One region of the Eleftheria terrae genome, then DNA from elsewhere that is predicted to be linked to it. Evidence: riboswitches for the same ligand, from Rfam matches in the RefSeq annotation. Region 1 holds a riboswitch; the other holds the start of a gene.
The links. Region 1 has a riboswitch for S-adenosylhomocysteine ahead of ahcY (adenosylhomocysteinase). Riboswitches for the same ligand answer to the same signal wherever they lie in the genome.
Positions count from the first base shown of each region.

Region 2: it holds a riboswitch for S-adenosylhomocysteine, as region 1 does, so the genes downstream of both, metH (methionine synthase) here and ahcY (adenosylhomocysteinase) in region 1, are expected to answer to the same signal.

Region 1 covers NZ_CP106951.1:4,276,067-4,285,047, reverse strand. Annotated here, with positions in the region: gene N7L95_RS19180 (peptide chain release factor 3) at 1-942, opposite strand, end outside; S-adenosyl-L-homocysteine riboswitch at 1,123-1,230, shown strand; gene ahcY (adenosylhomocysteinase) at 1,300-2,745, shown strand; gene N7L95_RS19170 (TlyA family RNA methyltransferase) at 2,765-3,547, shown strand; gene metF (methylenetetrahydrofolate reductase [NAD(P)H]) at 3,544-4,392, shown strand; gene N7L95_RS19160 (OmpW/AlkL family protein) at 4,555-5,148, shown strand; gene N7L95_RS19155 (AzlC family ABC transporter permease) at 5,234-5,986, shown strand; gene N7L95_RS19150 (AzlD domain-containing protein) at 5,983-6,312, shown strand; gene N7L95_RS19145 (phosphoglycerate kinase) at 6,450-7,643, shown strand; gene pyk (pyruvate kinase) at 7,845-8,981, shown strand, end outside.
Region 2 covers NZ_CP106951.1:3,799,519-3,808,499, forward strand. Annotated here, with positions in the region: gene N7L95_RS16850 (2Fe-2S iron-sulfur cluster-binding protein) at 1-213, shown strand, start outside; gene N7L95_RS16855 (homocysteine S-methyltransferase family protein) at 347-1,396, shown strand; gene N7L95_RS16860 (OmpA family protein) at 1,463-2,059, opposite strand; gene N7L95_RS16865 (YiaD family glycine zipper/OmpA-like lipoprotein) at 2,224-2,895, opposite strand; S-adenosyl-L-homocysteine riboswitch at 3,186-3,265, shown strand; gene metH (methionine synthase) at 3,307-6,060, shown strand; gene N7L95_RS16875 (DUF1800 domain-containing protein) at 6,335-8,119, shown strand; gene N7L95_RS16880 (DUF1501 domain-containing protein) at 8,134-8,981, shown strand, end outside.

The sequences.
Region 1 (8,981 bases):
CCGCACGAAGGCGATGCGATCGCGGTGCGAGGGGTCCATGTTGGCCTGCACCTTGAAGACCACGCCCGAGAACTGCTCCTCGTCCGGCTCCACCCGGCGGGTGGTGGTCTGCCGCGGCGCCGGCGGCGGCGCCAGGTCGACCAGCGCGTCCAGCACCTCCTGCACGCCGAAGTTGTTGACGGCCGAGCCGAAGAACACCGGCGTCTGCTTGGCGGCGAGGAAGGCCTCCATGTCGAAGGCCGGCGCGGCCGCGCCCAGCAGCTCGATGTTCTGCTCGGCCAACTCGAAGTCGTGCCCGAAGCGCTGGCGCAGGGCTTCGGCCTCGCTCAGCGGCACCGTCTCGTCGTCGGTGAGGCGGTCGGCGCCGGCCTTGAACAGCCGCATGTTCTGCTGGCGCAGGTTGACGATGCCGCCGAAGGCCTTGCCCTGGCCCACCGGCCATGTCATTGGCACGCAAGGCATGCCCAGCTCGGCCTCGATCTCGTCGAGCAGCGAGATCGGGTCGCGCCCTTCCCGGTCCATCTTGTTGACGAAGGTGATGATGGGCGTGTCGCGCTGGCGGCAGACCTCGATCAGGCGCTTGGTCTGCGCCTCCACGCCGTTGGCCGCGTCGATCACCATCAGCGCCGAGTCGACCGCCGTCAGCACGCGGTAGGTGTCTTCCGAGAAGTCCTTGTGCCCCGGGGTGTCGAGCAGGTTGACCACATGGTCGCGGTAGAGCATCTGCATCACCGAGCTGGCCACCGAGATGCCGCGCTGCTTTTCGATCTCCATCCAGTCGGAGGTGGCATGGCGCGAGGCCTTGCGCGCCTTCACCGAGCCGGCGATGTGGATGGCGCCGGAGAACAGCAGCAGCTTCTCGGTGAGCGTGGTCTTGCCGGCGTCCGGGTGGGAGATGATGGCGAAGGTGCGGCGACGCCGCGTTTCAGAAGTGAAAGACACGAACAAGTACTCCAGACGAGCCCGCGAGGGGTGAGCGCTGGCTCACTGGGGCTCTTCAAACGGCGGCAGGCCGACGGCGCCGGGGTGGCGCGAAGCGGAATCCTACCGGTTTTGCGGGCCGAAAAACGCGAATGGCACCGAAACGCCCCACAAGCGGCCGCCGGCTGTCTACAATTGCAGCCTTCCGAGGAGCGTTGCAAGGCCCCGCTGCCGCCCTGGCCCCCGCCAGCGCGCCGCCAGCATCCGGCCCCAGGCTCGGAACTTCATTTGCAACCGCGCTCACCCGCATGTGTCCTGCCGGGTGAGCTCGACCCTCCAGCCCCCAGTGCACAGCGGTTTTTCCTCTTGGAGAAACGAATGAACGCTGTCGTCAAACCCCTGCACACCACCCACGAAGGCGTGGATTGCGTCATCGCCGACCTGTCGCAGGCTGCCTGGGGCCGCAAGGAAATCAAGATCGCCGAGACCGAGATGCCCGGCCTGATGGCCATCCGCGAGGAATTCGCGGCCCAGCAGCCGCTCAAGGGCGCGCGCATCACCGGCTCGCTGCACATGACCATCCAGACCGCCGTGCTGGTGGAAACGCTGCAGGCCCTGGGCGCCCAGGTGCGCTGGGCCTCGTGCAACATCTTCTCGACCCAGGACCATGCGGCCGCCGCCCTGGTGGCCGCCGGCACCCCGGTGTTCGCCTACAAGGGCGAGTCGCTGAAGGACTACTGGGACTACACCCACCGCATCTTCGAGTTCGGCCCCAAGGGCGCCGAGGGCGAAGGCCCCAACATGATCCTCGATGACGGCGGCGACGCGACGCTGCTGATGCACCTGGGCAAGCGCGCCGAGAAGGACCCCTCGGTCATCGCCAACCCCGGCAGCGAGGAAGAGCAGGAGCTGTTCGCTGCCATCAAGGCGAAGCTGGCCGAAGACAGCACCTGGTACAGCCGCAAGAGCGCCCAGATCATCGGCGTGACCGAGGAAACCACCACCGGGGTGCACCGCCTCAACGAGATGTCGAGCAAGGGCACGCTGCTGTTCCGCGCCATCAACGTCAACGACAGCGTCACCAAGAGCAAGTTCGACAACCTCTATGGCTGCCGCGAGTCGCTGGTGGACGGCATCAAGCGCGCCACCGACGTGATGGTGGCCGGCAAGATCGCGGTGGTGGCGGGCTATGGCGACGTGGGCAAGGGCTCGGCCCAGGCGCTGCGCGCCCTGTCGGCCCAGGTCTGGGTGACCGAGATCGACCCGATCTGCGCCCTGCAGGCCGCGATGGAAGGCTACCGCGTCGTGACGATGGAATACGCGGCCGACAAGGCCGACATCTTCGTGACCGCCACCGGCAACAAGGGCGTCATCACCCACGAGCACATGGCCCGCATGAAGGACCAGGCGATCGTCTGCAACATCGGCCACTTCGACAACGAGATCGAGGTCGCCTCGCTCGAGAAGTACCAGTGGGAGGAGATCAAGCCCCAGGTGGACCATGTGATCTTCCCGGACGGCAAGCGCATCATCCTGCTGGCCAAGGGCCGGCTGGTGAACCTGGGCTGCGGCACTGGCCACCCGAGCTATGTGATGTCCTCGAGCTTCGCCAACCAGACGATTGCGCAGATCGAGCTGTTCACCCGGCCCGACTACTACGCCGTCGGCAAGGTCTACGTGCTGCCCAAGCACCTGGACGAGAAGGTCGCCCGCCTGCAACTGAAGAAGCTCAACGCCCAGCTCACCGAGCTGAGCGAGGAGCAGGCCGCCTACATCGGCGTGCCGCAGCACGGCCCCTTCAAGCCCGACACCTACCGCTACTGATCGCCACGGGCCTGCCACGATGCGCGCCGACCAGTTGCTGGTGAGCCAGGGCCTGGCACCGAGCCGCTCGGCGGCCCAGCGCCTGATCGAGCGCGCGGCCGTGCAGTGGCAGGGCCCGCGCGGCTGGGCCGTGGTGCGCAAGGCCGGCGAAGAGCTGCCCGAGGGCAGCGCGCTGCAGTTGCTCGACGACGCCGAGCTGCGCTTCGTCTCGCGCGGCGGCCTCAAGCTGGACGGCGCGCTCGCCCACACCGGCCTGGACGTGCGCGGCCGCGACTGCCTCGACGTCGGCCAGAGCACCGGCGGCTTCACCGACGTGCTGCTGCAGCGCGGCGCCGCCCGCGTGGTGGGCGTGGACGTCGGCCACGGCCAGCTGCATCCGCGGCTGCAGGCCGACGCCCGCGTGTTGGCCTTCGAGGGTGTCAACGCCCGCGACTGGAGCGGCTCGCGCTTCGCCACCGAATGCCACGGCCAGCGCTTCGGCCTGGTGGTGGCTGACCTTTCCTTCATCCCCCTGACCCGCGTGCTGCCCTCGCTGGCCGGCTGGCTGGCGCCCGGCGGCGACGCGCTGCTGCTGGTGAAGCCGCAGTTCGAGGTCGGGCCCGCCCATGTCGGCAAGGGCGGCCTGGTGAAGGACGCGAGCCAGTACCCGCTGCTGGAGGCCCGCGTGCGCGAAGGCTGCGCGGCGCTCGGCTGGCAGGTGCACGACTATTTCGACAGCCCCATCACCGGCGGCGACGGCAACCGCGAATTTTTCGTCTGGGCGGCCCTTGGCGCCGCCCCGGCGCCAGAGGAACCACGATGACTCCATCCCCGCACCGCTTGCCGGTCAGCCTCGAATTCTTCCCGCCCAAGACGCCCGACGGGGTCGACAAGCTGGCCGCCGTGCGCCAGAAGCTCTATGCGCTGCAGCCAGCTTATTGCTCGGTGACCTACGGCGCCGGCGGCTCGACGCAGGACGGCACCTTGCAGGCGGTGCGTGCCATCCTGGCCGAGGGCCATGACGCCGCGCCGCACTTCTCGTGCATCGGCGCGTCCCAGGACAGCATCCGCGAGAAGCTGCAGCAGTTCCGCCAGGACGGAATCCGCCGCCTGGTCGCGCTGCGCGGCGACCTGCCCTCCGGCTACGGCGGATTCGGCGAGTTCCGCCATGCCAGCGACCTGGTCGCCTTCATCCGAGCCGAGACCGGCGACCACTTCCACATCGAGGTGGCCGCCTATCCCGAGACCCATCCGCAGGCCCGCTCGCCGGAAGCCGACCTGCAGGCCTTCGCCACCAAGGTACGGGCCGGGGCCGATGTGGCCATCACGCAGTACTTCTACAACGCGGACGCCTACTTCCGCTTCGTCGACGACGTGCGGCGCATGGGGCTGGACATTCCGGTCATCGCCGGCATCATGCCCATCACCAACTCGACCCAGCTGATGCGCTTCTCCGACACCTGCGGCGCCGAGATCCCGCGCTGGATCCGCAGCCGGCTGCAGGCCTTCGGTGACGACCGGGACTCGATCCAGGCCTTCGGCCTCGACGTGGTGACCCAGCTGTGCGACCGCCTGCGGCGCGAAGGCGCCCCCGGCTTCCACTTCTACACGATGAACCAGGCCACCGCCACCACCGAGATCTGCCGCCGGCTCGGCCTGGCCGCCTGAGGCAGGGGCGCGCCGCCGCTGCCTCAGGCCCTGACCTGTCTCAAGGGCCGGCGAGGCGCCGCAGCCACCGCCGCCGGCCTTTGACCTCGGGCAAGGCCGCCACGGCCGCCGGGCCGTGCAATACGTGTCGGGAATGTTCCCCGCAAGCTCTCTCGACACAACATGAAGATCAAGACCCTCACCGGCGTCGTCGCCCTGGCCCTGGCCACCCTCGCCCCTGCCGTCCAGGCCGAAGACCAGCCCTGGTTGCTGCGTGTGCGCGCGGTGAACCTGGACAGCGCCAACAAAGACAGCACCGGACTGGACCTGAACGTCAACGACAAGGTCATCCCCGAGTTCGACGTCTCCTACTTCTTCACGCCCAACCTGGCGGCCGAGCTGGTCCTGACCTATCCGCAGAAGCACACGGTGCGCTCCGGCGACACCCGCATCGGCAGCCTCAAGCACCTGCCGCCCACGCTGCTGCTGCAGTACCACTTCGACGCGACGGCCGGCTTCAAGCCCTACCTGGGCGCCGGCATCAACTACACCCGCTTCTCCAGCATCGACCTGCCGGCGGGCGTGAGCATCGACAAGAACAGCGTCGGCCTGGCGCTGCAGGCGGGGGTGGACTACGCGCTGAGCAAGAACCTCTACCTCAACCTCGACCTGAAGAAGGTGCAGATCCGCACCGACGTCAGCGCCGCCGGCGACAAGCTGGGCCGCCTGAAGGTCGACCCGCTGCTGCTCGGCATCGGCATCGGCATGCGCTTCTGAGACCCGGCCGACCGCAAGGGCCGGCGCCCGCGCTCAGCGGGCTTTCAACCGGGGCGGCGAGAATGGTGGTTTTACCGCTGCTTGCATGTCCGCCCTCGCCCCCGCCCGCGCCATCGCCCGCCACCCGGAATTCCGCCGTGGCGCGCGCGACATGCTCAACCTCTCACTGGGCGTGGCTGCCTGGGGGCTGGTGACCGGCGTCGCCATGGTCAAGAACGACCTGCCGGTGCCCCTGGCGGTGCTGATGTCGCTGCTGGTGTTCGCCGGCAGCGCCCAGCTCACCGCCATCCCGCTGATCGCCTCCGGCGCGCCCATCTGGGTGGTCTGGGCCACCGCGCTGTGCATCAACCTGCGCTTCGTCATCTTCAGCGCCATGTGGCGGCCCTACTTCGCCCACCTGCCGCGCTGGCAGCGCTGCCTGGTGGGCTATGTCAGCGGTGACCTGAACTACGTGATGTTCATGAAGCGCTTCCCCGATGCCGGGCCGGTGCCCGAGCAGCTGCCCTACTTCTGGGGCGGCGTGACAATGAACTGGGTGGCCTGGCAGGGCTCGTCGATGGCCGGCATTGCGCTGGCCAATGTCATCCCGGTCGAATGGGGCCTGGGCTTCGCCGGCGTGCTGGCCCTGCTGGGCATCACCTGCTCGATGCTGCAGGACAAGGCCACCTGGCTGGCCTGCGGCACGGCCGCGGCTGCGGCGGTCGCGGCCTACGCGCTGCCGCTCAAGCTCAACATCCTGGTTGCGATCGCCGCCGCCGTGGCAGTGGGGCTGGCCATCGAGGCGGCCGAGCAGGCCCACCGCCGCTCGCGCGCGCGTCGCGAGGAGTCGACACGATGAGCACCTGGGAGACCATCCTCACCATCCTCGGGCTGACCTTCATCACGGTGCTCACCCGCGCCTTCTTCCTGATCCCCGAGCAGGACCTGCCGCTGCCCGGCTGGGTGCGCCGCGGCCTGCGCTATGCGCCGCTGGCGGCGCTGGGCGCGGTCATCGCGCCTGAGGTGCTGATGACCCAGGGCCACCTGCTCGCCACCTTGCAGGACGCCCGCCTGCCCGCCACGCTGGCGGCGGCCGGCTACTACTTCTGGCGCCGCGGCATCCTGGGCACCATCCTGGTCGGCATGGCGGTCTTCCTGCCGCTGCGCATCGGCCTCGGCTGGTAAGGCGCGAGGCCGCCGTAACCACTCGGAGCCGGACGTCCCGGCCGGGCGCGGCACAATCCCTCTGTTGTTCGCGGACGAAGGCGGGCCTGCCCTGCCCCGGCCGCGCCGGTCTTCCTTATCGAAAACAGAGAACGAGCATGAACGTACTGCGCTTTTCCGATCTGATCAGCCAGGGCAAGGTCCAGGGCCAACGCGTCTTCATCCGCGCCGACCTGAACGTGCCCCAGGACGACGCCGGCAACATCACCGAGGACACCCGCATCCGCGCCTCCATCCCCGCCATCCGCCAGGCCCTGGACGCCGGCGCCGCGGTGATGGTCACCTCCCACCTGGGCCGCCCGACCGAGGGCGAATTCAAGCCCGAGGACTCGCTCGCCCCGGTGGCCAAGCGCCTGGGCGAGCTGCTCGGCCGCGAGGTGCCGCTGGTGTCCAACTGGGTCGACGGCGTGCAGGTGCAGCCGGGCCAGGTGGTGCTGCTGGAGAACGTGCGCCTGAACAAGGGCGAGAAGAAGAACAGCGAGGAACTGGCCCGCAAGCTGGCCGCGCTGTGCGACATCTTCGTGCACGATGCCTTCGGCACCGCCCACCGCGCCGAAGCGTCCACCTATGGCATCGCGCAATTTGCCAAGGTCGCCTGCGCCGGGCCGCTGCTGGCCGCCGAGATCGATGCCATCACCAAGGCACTCGACAATCCCAAGCGCCCCCTGGTGGCCATCGTCGCCGGCTCCAAGGTCTCGACCAAGCTCACCATCCTGCAGGCCCTCGCCAAGAACGTCGACCAGCTGGTGGTGGGCGGCGGCATCGCCAACACCTTCATGCTGGCCGCAGGCCTGCCGGTGGGCAAGTCGCTGGTGGAAGCCGACCTGGTGGACCAGGCCAAGGCGGTGATCGAGGCCATGAAGGCGCGCGGCGCCGAAGTGCCCATCCCGCAGGACGTGGTGGTGGCCAAGGAGTTCAAGGCCGACGCGCCGGCCACCGTCAAGGCCGCGACCGACGTCGCCGCCGACGAGATGATCCTCGACATCGGCCCGAAGACCGCCCAGCTGCTGGCCGACAAGCTGAAATCGGCCGGCACCATCGTCTGGAACGGCCCGGTCGGCGTGTTCGAGTTCGACGCCTTCGCCCACGGCACCGAGACCATCGCCCGCGCCATCGCCGACTCACCCGCCTTCTCGATCGCCGGCGGCGGCGACACGCTGGCGGCCATCGCCAAGTACGGCATCGAGCCGCAGGTCGGCTACATCTCGACCGGCGGTGGCGCCTTCCTGGAGATCCTGGAAGGCAAGACCCTGCCGGCCTTCGAGATCCTGCAGAAGCGCGCCGCCGGCTGATCCCGCCCGCGCCGCAAGCCGCCCCGCGCCCGAGCCCGGCCGCGGGGCTTTTTGCTTTCGAGGGGCGCGTCGCTCCTCGGCAACATCCCGCGTCTGATACAAAAAAGACCGCCGCAGAGGCCCGGACTTGTAACTCAGGCACCCGGTTTGCAGCGGATAATTGGAACAAAGTTACGAACCCGATACCGGAGACTGCCCCCCATGTCGCGCGCCACCAAGATCGTTGCCACCCTCGGCCCCGCCTCGTCCACGCCTGAAGTCCTGGAGCGCATGATCATCGCCGGCGTCGATGTCGTGCGGCTGAACTTCTCGCACGGCAAGGCGCAGGACCACATCGACCGCGCCAGCATGGTGCGCGAGGCGGCCGCCCGCGCCGGCAAGCAGGTCGCGATCATGGCCGACCTGCAAGGCCCGAAGATCCGGGTCGGCAAGTTCGACGGCGGTCGCACCTGGCTGGAGAACGGCCAGCCCTTCATCCTCGACGCCGGCCTCACCGAACTGGGCAGCAACGAGCGTGTCGGCCTCGACTACAAGGCACTGCCGCGCGACGTGAAGCCCGGCGACGTGCTGCTGCTCAACGACGGCTTGATCGTGCTGACGGTGGACCGGGTGCAGGGCGAGGAGATCCACACCTTCGTGAAGATCGGCGGCGAGCTGTCCAACAACAAGGGCATCAACAAGCAGGGCGGCGGCCTGACCGCGCCGGCCCTGACCGCCAAGGACATGGAAGACATCAAGACCGCGATGAGCTTCCAGTGCGAGTACCTGGCAGTGTCCTTCCCGAAGAACGCCACCGACATGGAAATGGCGCGCCAGCTGGCCAACGTGGCGGGCGAGCCGTGGCGCCACAAGCCGCACCTGATCGCCAAGATCGAGCGCAGCGAAGCCATCCCGGTGCTGGAGCAGATCCTGAAGGCCAGCGACGGCATCATGGTGGCGCGCGGCGACCTGGCGGTGGAAGTGGGCAATGCGGCGGTGCCGGCGCTGCAGAAGCGCATGATCAAGATGGCCCGCGAGATGGACAAGGTGGTGATCACCGCGACCCAGATGATGGAGTCGATGATCGTCAACCCGGTGCCGACCCGCGCCGAGGTGAGCGACGTGGCCAACGCCGTGCTGGACGGCACCGACGCGGTGATGCTGAGCGCGGAGACCGCCGCCGGCAAGTACCCGATCGAGACCATCGAGCACATGGCCGCCATCGCGCTGGAAGCCGAGCGTGCCGAAGAGCTGACGCTGGACGCGGACTTCAAGAACAAGCACTTCGGCCGCATCGACCAGTCGATCGCGATGGGTGCGCTGTTCACCGCCCACCACCTGGGCTGCAAGGCCATCGTG
Region 2 (8,981 bases), 480 kb from region 1:
GCCGCCGAGCTGGAGCTGGCGGGGCTGATCTTCGGCTGCCGGGCCGGTGCCTGCGGCATCTGCACGATCGAGATCGTGTCCGGCGGCCACAACGTCTCCCGCCAGCAGGACGGCGAGCGCAGCTTCGTCGCCTCGCTCGGCTACTCGCCCGATTCGGTGCGGCTGGCCTGCCAGTGCCAGCTGCGCGGCGATATCGAGATCCGCCAATGTTGAGGCGGTACCCGGCGGCGGCCTTCGGTGCCGCCGCCGCACCTGCGGGCGCCAGCTGCGGAACTTGCCCCGGTTTGGCGCCGCGCGCCCGCCCCCACGCGCCGCGCGGTCAGCAGCCGGTGCCTACAATCGGCGCATGACCTCCCGTCCCTACACCCGCGCGGCCGAGCTGCCAGAGATCCTCAAGCAACGCATCGTCGTGCTCGACGGTGCCATGGGCACCATGATCCAGCGCTACAAGCTGGGCGAGGCCGACTACCGCGGCGAGCGCTTCGCCGCGCACGGCAAGGACTTGAAGGGCAACAACGAACTGCTGCAGTTCACCCGCCCCGACGTCATCCGCGAGATCCACGAAGGCTATCTGCGCGCCGGTGCCGACCTGGTCGAGACCAACACCTTCGGCGCCACCCGCATCGCTCAGGAAGACTACGACCTGCCCGAGCTGGCGCGCGAGATGAACGTGGAGGCGGCCCGCATCGCCAAGGCCGCCTGCCAGGCCTTCAGCACGCCCGAGAAGCCGCGCTTCGTGGCCGGCGCCTTCGGCCCGACGCCGCGCACCGCCAGCATCAGCCCGGACGTGAACGACCCCGGCGCCCGCAACGTCAGCTTCGACCAGCTGCGCGACGCCTACTACGAGCAGGGCCAGGGCCTGCTGGAAGGCGGTGCCGACCTGTTCCTGGTGGAGACCATCTTCGACACCCTGAACGCCAAGGCGGCGATCTTCGCGATCGACCAGCTGTTCGAGGACACCGGCGAGCGCCTGCCGGTCATCATCTCCGGCACCGTGACCGACGCCTCCGGCCGCATCCTCTCGGGCCAGACGGTGGGCGCCTTCTGGCATTCGGTGCGCCATGCGCGGCCGCTGGCCATCGGCCTCAACTGCGCGCTCGGTGCGGCGCTGATGCGGCCGTATGTCGAGGAATTGTCCAAGCTCGCCGGCGACACCTTCATCAGCTGCTACCCGAATGCCGGCCTGCCCAACCCGATGAGCGACACCGGCTTCGACGAGACGCCGGAGATCACCGGCGGCCTGATGGAGGACTTCGCGAAGGCCGGGTTCCTGAACATCGTCGGCGGCTGCTGCGGCACCACGCCCGACCACATCGCCGAGATCGCCCGGCGCGTGTCGGCCTACCGGCCACGCTGCCGCCAGCACGAGATGTTCAGCCAGTTGCTGCCCACCTGAGGCCGGCAGCGGCAGCGCCGCAAGGCGGCGCTGACCAAGGCGCCGCGGGCGCGGCGCCTTGGGCGCTCAGCGCGCGCCCTGGGAGATCAGCAGCTCGACGCGGCGGTTGCTCGCGCGGCCTTCGGCACTGTCGTTGCCGGCCACCGGCTCGCGCTCGCCGCGGCCTTCGGCGCTGATGCGCTCGGCGGCCACGCCCTTGGCGGCCAGGTAGTCCTTGGCCGAGGTGGCGCGCTCCAGCGAAATGCGGTCGTTGACCGCGTTGGAGCCGACGTTGTCGGTGTGGCCCACCACATGCACCTTCACGCCCGGCACCCGGGCCAGCGGTTCGGCCACGCTGTCGAGGAACTGGCGGAAGCGCGCGTTGATCGTGGTGCGGCCGGAGTCGAAGGCGGCGTCGCCGGTGGCGCGCACCAGCAGTTCGTTGGCGGGCGTGCGGGTGATCTCGACACCGCGCCCTTGCGCCGCGCGCTGGGCGGCTTCGAACACCGCGGCCAGAGCCGGGCTCCATGCCGGCTGGGCGGGCTGGGCCGCCGAGGCGGCCGGCTTGCTGGGCGAGCTGGCCGGGGCGCTGGGCGCCGGCGCCGGTTCGGTGGCACAGCCGGCAGCCAGGACCAGCAGGGGCAGCACGCACAGGGCTGCGCCGCGACGCGAGATTGCATTCATTCCAGTACTCCTTGAATGGCGCGCGCGCCGCACCCCTTGCAGGCCGGCGGCGCCCGTGAAAAGCAATGTGCCGGAGCCCGTCTTGCGTCTCCGGCACACCGCATTTTCACATTGCGCCGCCCATTGCGGGTCCCTCAAGAATGGGGGCCCCGCGGGCGAGGGGTTCAACGGGTCTGGGCGACCTGCTCGCGCTCGGCCACGTAGATCTCGACCCGGCGGTTCTGGGAGCGGCCATTGTCGCTGTCGTTGCTGGCCACCGGCTCGTGGCTGCCGCGGCCGTCGATGGCGATGCGGGCGAAGGGCACGCCGCGGGCCACCAGGTAGTCGCGCGTGCTGGCTGCGCGCTCCATCGACAGGCGGTTGTTGATGCTGTCGTTGCCGGTGTTGTCGGTGTGGCCGATGATGCGGATCTCGGTCGCGCTGTTCTCGCGCATGCTGGTGGCGAACTTGTCGAGCACGGTGGACAGTTGCGGCTTCACCGCCGCGCGGCCGGTGTCGAAGCCCGCGTCGCTCGGGATCTGGACCTTGATCTGGTTGTCGCTGGTGCGGGCCACATCGATGCCGGTGCCGGCGGTGGCCTGGTCCATCTTGGCCTTCTGCTCTTCCATGCGCTTGGACCAGATGTAGCCGCCGAGCGCCCCGACCGCCGCACCGGCAGCCGCGCCGGTGGCCGCGCTCTTGCCCTTGTTGCCGCCGGCAGTGACGGCACCGAGCACCGCGCCGGCAGCCGCGCCGATGCCGGCGCCCTTGGCCGTGTTGCTCTGCGTCTCGGACATGTTGGCGCAGCCGCTGGCGAGGACGGCGATGGCGCAGAGCGAGAGGATGGTACGTTTCACGTTGGGCTCCTTCTTCTGTTGGACAGCTGCCCGCATTGCAATCGATGCGCCCGCAGGGGGCAACGCCGGCCGAGTGAAACCTGTAACAGGGCGCCGGGGCTGCTCGGTGTGCTGTCGTCTGTCGAGTGTGGGCGCGCACTCCGGGGTGTCCGTGCGGCTTGCGACCGCTCCGGCGCCGTCCTGATCACGCGCCTGCCTGCATGGAAAGACTGCCGCAGCGGTGCGGAAGTTCCTGCGTCACCGCCGCTCATTCCCTGATGCTGTCGGGACAGGGCTGGCATAAAATCGGCAGTTCCAAGGAGCGTTGCAGCGCGGCCGCAATCCGGCGCGTCAGGCTTGGAACTTCACATCGCAACGACGCTCACCCGCGCCACGGGTGAGCCGTGGCCGGCCCAACCTAGCCGCTGCGCCATGAACGACACCACTGCTTCCGCCGCCTCCCCCGCCGCCGAACCCGCCCGCGTCGCTCCCATGCGCCTCTCGGGGCTGGAGCCGGTCTCCATCGGCGAAGGCAGCCTGTTCGTCAACATCGGCGAACGCACCAATGTCACCGGCTCCAAGGCCTTCGCCCGGATGATCCTGAACGGCCAGTTCGAGGATGCCCTCAGCGTGGCGCGCCAGCAAGTCGAGAATGGCGCCCAGGTGATCGACATCAACATGGACGAGGCGATGCTGGACAGCCAGGCGGCGATGGTGCGCTTCCTGAACCTGATCGCCGGCGAGCCGGAGATTGCCCGGGTGCCCATCATGATCGACTCCTCCAAGTGGAGCGTCATCGAAGCCGGGCTGAAGTGCATCCAGGGCAAGGGCATCGTCAACTCGATCTCGCTGAAGGAAGGCGTCGAGGAGTTCAAGCGCCAGGCCCGGCTGATCCGCCGCTACGGCGCGGCCACCGTGGTCATGGCCTTCGACGAGCAGGGCCAGGCCGACACCTACCAGCGCAAGATCGAGATCTGCGAACGGGCCTACCGCATGCTGGTGGACGAACTCGACTTCCCGCCGGAAGACATCATCTTCGACCCCAACATCTTCGCCATCGCCACCGGCATCGAGGAACACAACAACTACGCGGTCGACTTCATCGAGGCGACCCGCTGGATCAAGCAGAACCTGCCGGGCGCCAAGGTCAGCGGCGGCGTCAGCAACGTCAGCTTCAGCTTCCGTGGCAACGAGCCGGTGCGTGAGGCCATCCATACCGTCTTCCTGTACCACGCGATCCAGGCCGGCATGGACATGGGCATCGTCAACGCCGGCATGGTGGGCGTCTACGACGACCTCGACGCCGAGCTGCGCGAGCGTGTCGAGGACGTCGTGATGAACCGCCGCGAGGACGCCACCGAGCGGCTGCTGGAGATTGCCGAGCAGGTCAAGGGCGCCGCCAAGGACGACAGCGCCAAGCTCGCCTGGCGCAACGCCCCGGTCGAGGAGCGACTCAGCCATGCGCTGATCCACGGCATCACCGACTTCATCGTGGCCGACACCGAGGAGGTCTGGCAGAAGATCAGCGCCGCCGGCGGGCGGCCGCTGCACGTCATCGAGGGGCCGCTGATGGCCGGCATGAACGTGGTGGGCGACCTGTTCGGCGCCGGCAAGATGTTCCTGCCCCAGGTGGTGAAGTCGGCCCGCGTGATGAAGCAGGCGGTGGCCCACCTGGTGCCCTACATCGAGGAGGAGAAGCGCCGCCTGGCGGCCGCTGGCGGCGATGTGCGGGCCAAGGGCAAGATCGTCATCGCCACCGTGAAGGGCGACGTGCACGACATCGGCAAGAACATCGTCACGGTGGTCCTGCAGTGCAACAACTTCGAGGTCGTCAACATGGGGGTGATGGTGCCCTGCCAGGACATCCTCGCGAAGGCCAAGGTGGAAGGCGCCGACATCATCGGCCTGTCGGGCCTGATCACGCCCAGCCTCGAGGAAATGCAGCATGTCGCCAGCGAGATGCAGCGCGACGACTACTTCCGCGTGAAGAAGATCCCCTTGCTGATCGGCGGCGCTACCACCAGCCGGGTGCACACCGCGGTGAAGATCGCGCCGAAGTACGAAGGCCCGGTGGTCTACGTGCCCGACGCCTCGCGCAGCGTGGGCGTCTGCAGCGAGCTGCTGAGCGACGAGAAAGCCAGCCGCTACATCGACGAGCTCAAGTCCGACTATGAAAAGGTGCGCCAGCAGCACGCCAACAAGAAGGCCACCCCGCTGGTGAGCCTGGCCGAGGCGCGCGCCAACAAGACGCCGCTCGACTGGGCGGCCTACACGCCGCCGCGGCCCAAGGTGCTGGGCCGCCGCCTGTTCCGCAACTACGACTTGGCCGAGATCGCCCAGTGCATCGACTGGGGCCCCTTCTTCCAGACCTGGGACCTGGCGGGCCCCTTCCCGGCCATCCTGACCGACGAGATCGTCGGCGAGTCGGCCCGCCGCGTCTACAGTGACGGCCAGCGCATGCTCAAGCGGCTGATCGAGGGTCGCTGGCTGAGCGCCAGTGCCGTCATCGGGCTCTACCCGGCGCGCCAGGTGAACGACGACGACATCGAGATCTATGCCGACGAGGCGCGCACCCAGCGGCTGATGACCTGGCATGGCCTGCGCATGCAGAGCGAGCGGCCGGTGGTCGATGGCGTGAAGCGGCCCAACCGCTGCCTGGCCGACTTCGTCTCGCCGCTGGGCAACGACTATGTCGGGCTGTTCGCGGTCACCGCCGGCCTGGGCGTCGAGAAGAAGGAGCAGGCCTTCATCGACGACCTGGACGACTATTCCGCCATCATGCTCAAGGCCCTGGCCGACCGCCTCGCCGAGGCGCTCGCCGAGCGCATGCACCAGCGTGTGCGCACCGAGCTGTGGGGCTATGCGGCCGACGAACAGCTCTCCAACGAGGCGCTGATTGCCGAGAAGTACCGTGGCATCCGGCCGGCGCCCGGCTATCCGGCCTGCCCCGACCACACCGTCAAGCGCGAGATGTTCCGCGTGCTGGGCTGCGAGGAGATCGACATGGGACTGACCGAGAGCCTGGCCATGACGCCCGCGGCCAGCGTCAGCGGTTTCTACCTCGCGCACCCCGAGGCCACCTATTTCAATGTCGGCAAGATCGGCAGCGACCAGCTCGCCGACTGGGCGGCACGCTGCGGCCAGTCGCAGCAAGAAGCCGAACGCAGCCTGGCCCCGCTGCTCTGAGCCCAGCGCACCGGGGCGAGCCGGCGGCCGGCGTGGGGCTGAACATGGATTTGGTTACATAAGCGACAAAATTTCACGCTAACGCGACCGAAGCCGGCCCTCACAAGGACCGGCTCCGGCGCGCGCGGAGTGACAGGCTTTGGCCGCTGTGGCGCTTTTCCTGCCTGCGGCGGGTTCTTTCGTGCGGTATTGCCGCTTCCGCCGTGTGGCCTGGAAGCTGCTTTTTTCCTCCCGCGCCTCGCGCGTCCACGACAAGAACTGCTGGAGGATCCCCTTGAGACCGTACCGCTCCGCCTGGCCGGCGCTGCGCCCTGCGCGCCTGTTGTCTGCCGCCACCCTGGCCCTGCTGCTGGCTGCCTGCGGCGGCGGCAGCAGCGACGACAACGACAGCCAAGGGGACACCGCCGTCCCCGCAGCCGCCCGGCCGGCCACCCGCACCGATGCCGCCCGCTTCCTGACGCAGGCCACCTTCGGGCCGACCGAGCGGGAGGTCGATGCCCTGATGGCGACCAGCTACAGCCGCTGGATCGACCAGCAGTTCCAGCGTGGCGGCGGCTCGGTGCACCGGGCCTACTGGGACGCGGCCGACGCCGCGATCAAGGCGGGTGACCCGCAACGCAATGCCGGGCAGCGCGAGGTGCTGGACACCTTCTGGCGCAGCGCGGTGGCGGGCGACGACCAGCTGCGCCAGCGGGTCGCGTATGCGCTGTCCCAGATCTTCGTGATCTCGATGGCCGACGGCAATGTGAGCGACCGCCCTCGCGGCGTGGCCGGCTACATGGACACGCTGGCCGACCATGCCTTCGGCAACTACCGCGACCTGCTCGAAGCCGTGGCGCGCCACCCGATGATGGGTGTGTACCTGTCGCACCTGCGCAACCAGAAGGAAGACCCTGCCACCGGGCGCGTGCCCGACCAGAATTTCGCCCGCGAGGTGATGCAGCTGTTCTCGATCGGCCTGAACCAGCTCAACCCCGATGGCAGCGTGAAGCTGGACGGCCGCGGCCAGCCGCTGGAGAGCTACGGTGCCGACGACATCGTCGGCCTGTCGCATGTCTTCACCGGCTTCAGCTGGTACAGCACCGGCAGCGCCGACGCCTGCTTCTACGGCTGGTCGCAATGCCTCGACCCTGATCGCTTCTGGCGGCCCATGAGCGGCTATGCCAAGTTCCACTCGTCGCAGGAGAAGAAGTTCCTCGGCCGCACGGTGCCCAAGGGCACCGGTCCCGAGGAGAGCCTGGACGCCGCGCTCGACGCGCTCTTCATGCACCCCAATGTCGGGCCCTTCATCGGCAAGCAGCTGATCCAGCGGCTGGTCACCAGCAACCCCAGCCCGCAGTACGTGGCCCGCGTCTCGGCCGCTTTCAACAACAATGGCGCCGGCGTGCGGGGCGACATGCGCGCGGTGATCCGCGCCATCCTGCTCGACCCCGAGGCGCGCGACGCCGAGCGGGCCAAGGCGCCCGGCTATGGCAAGCTGCGTGAGCCGGTGCTGCGCCTGTCGGCCTTCCTGCGCGCCTTCGGCGCCCGTTCCGCCAGCGGCAGCTACCTGGTGGGCAGCACCGACGATCCTGGCCGGTCGCTGGGGCAGACGCCGATGCGCTCGCCCTCGGTGTTCAACTTCTACCGTCCCGGCTATGTGCCGCCGAACACCGCGCTCGCCACGGCCGGCCTGGTGGCCCCGGAGATGCAGATCACCCACGAGACCACGGTGGCCGGCTATGCCAACTACATCCGCGAGGCGGTGGTGCGCGGCGTGGGCCAGAACGGGGTCGACTACACCGCGAAGGAGCGCGACCTGCAGCTGGACTACAGCGGCGAGCGGGCCCTGGTGGAGCAGCCCGAGCAACTGGTGGAGCGCATGAACCAGCGGCTGCTGAACGGGCAGATGTCCACAGCGCTGCGCAGCGAGTTGCGCACGGCGGTCGACAGCATCGTCATTCCGGCGCGCAAGCCCAACGGCAGCAACGACAGCACCATCGAGCAGGCCAAGGCCAACCGCCTGTACACGGCGGTCTACCTGACGCTGCTGTCGCCCGAGTTCATCGTCCAGAAGTAAAGCCGAGGTCCCGCATGACGCACTCACACGCTTCCCGCCGGGAGTTCCTGCGCCGCGCTGGCGCGCTGTCGCTGCTCGGCACCTCGGCCGCGCCGTTCGCCCTCAATCTCGCGACGATCGGTGCGGCAGCCGCACAGTCGGCGCCGAGCGACTACAAGGCCCTGGTCTGCCTGTTCCTGTTTGGTGGCAACGACACCTACAACACGGTGCTGGCCACCGACGCCGCGTCCTGGGAGAACTACCGCCAGGTGCGCCAGGGCGGGGCCGACGCCATCGCGCTGCTGGCGCCCGGGGTTGCTGCCGATGCGGCAGCCGCGGCCGCGTCGCCCGCCCGGCTGGGCGGCGTGCTGCCGCTCAACCCGGCCACGGCCCAGGCCGGCCGCAGCTTCGCCCTGCATCCCCTGCTGGGGGGCATGCAGGGCCTGTTCAATACCCACAAGCGCCTGGCCGTGGTGGCCAACGTCGGCCCGCTGCTGGCGCCCACCACCAAGGCGCAGTACGCGACGTCCAGCCATCCCAAGCCGCCCAAGCTGTATTCGCACAACGACCAGCAGTCCACCTGGCAGGCCTTTGCGCCGGAGGGGGCCAAGGCCGGCTGGGGCGGCCGCATGGCCGACCTGCTGCGCTCCGGCAATGGCAGCAACACCCTGTTCAGCAGCATTTCGGCCTATGGCAATGCGGTGTGGCTGTCGGGCGAGCAGGTGGAGCAGTACCAGGTGGGCAGCAACGGCGCCATCCTGTTGGGGGTCGACAGCCAGCGCCGGCTGTTTGGCTCGTCCACCGTCGCGGCCTCGATGGAGCGCATTGCCGCCACCGCGCGCTCCGGCAACCTGCTGGAGGCGGCCTATGTCGAGACCACCCG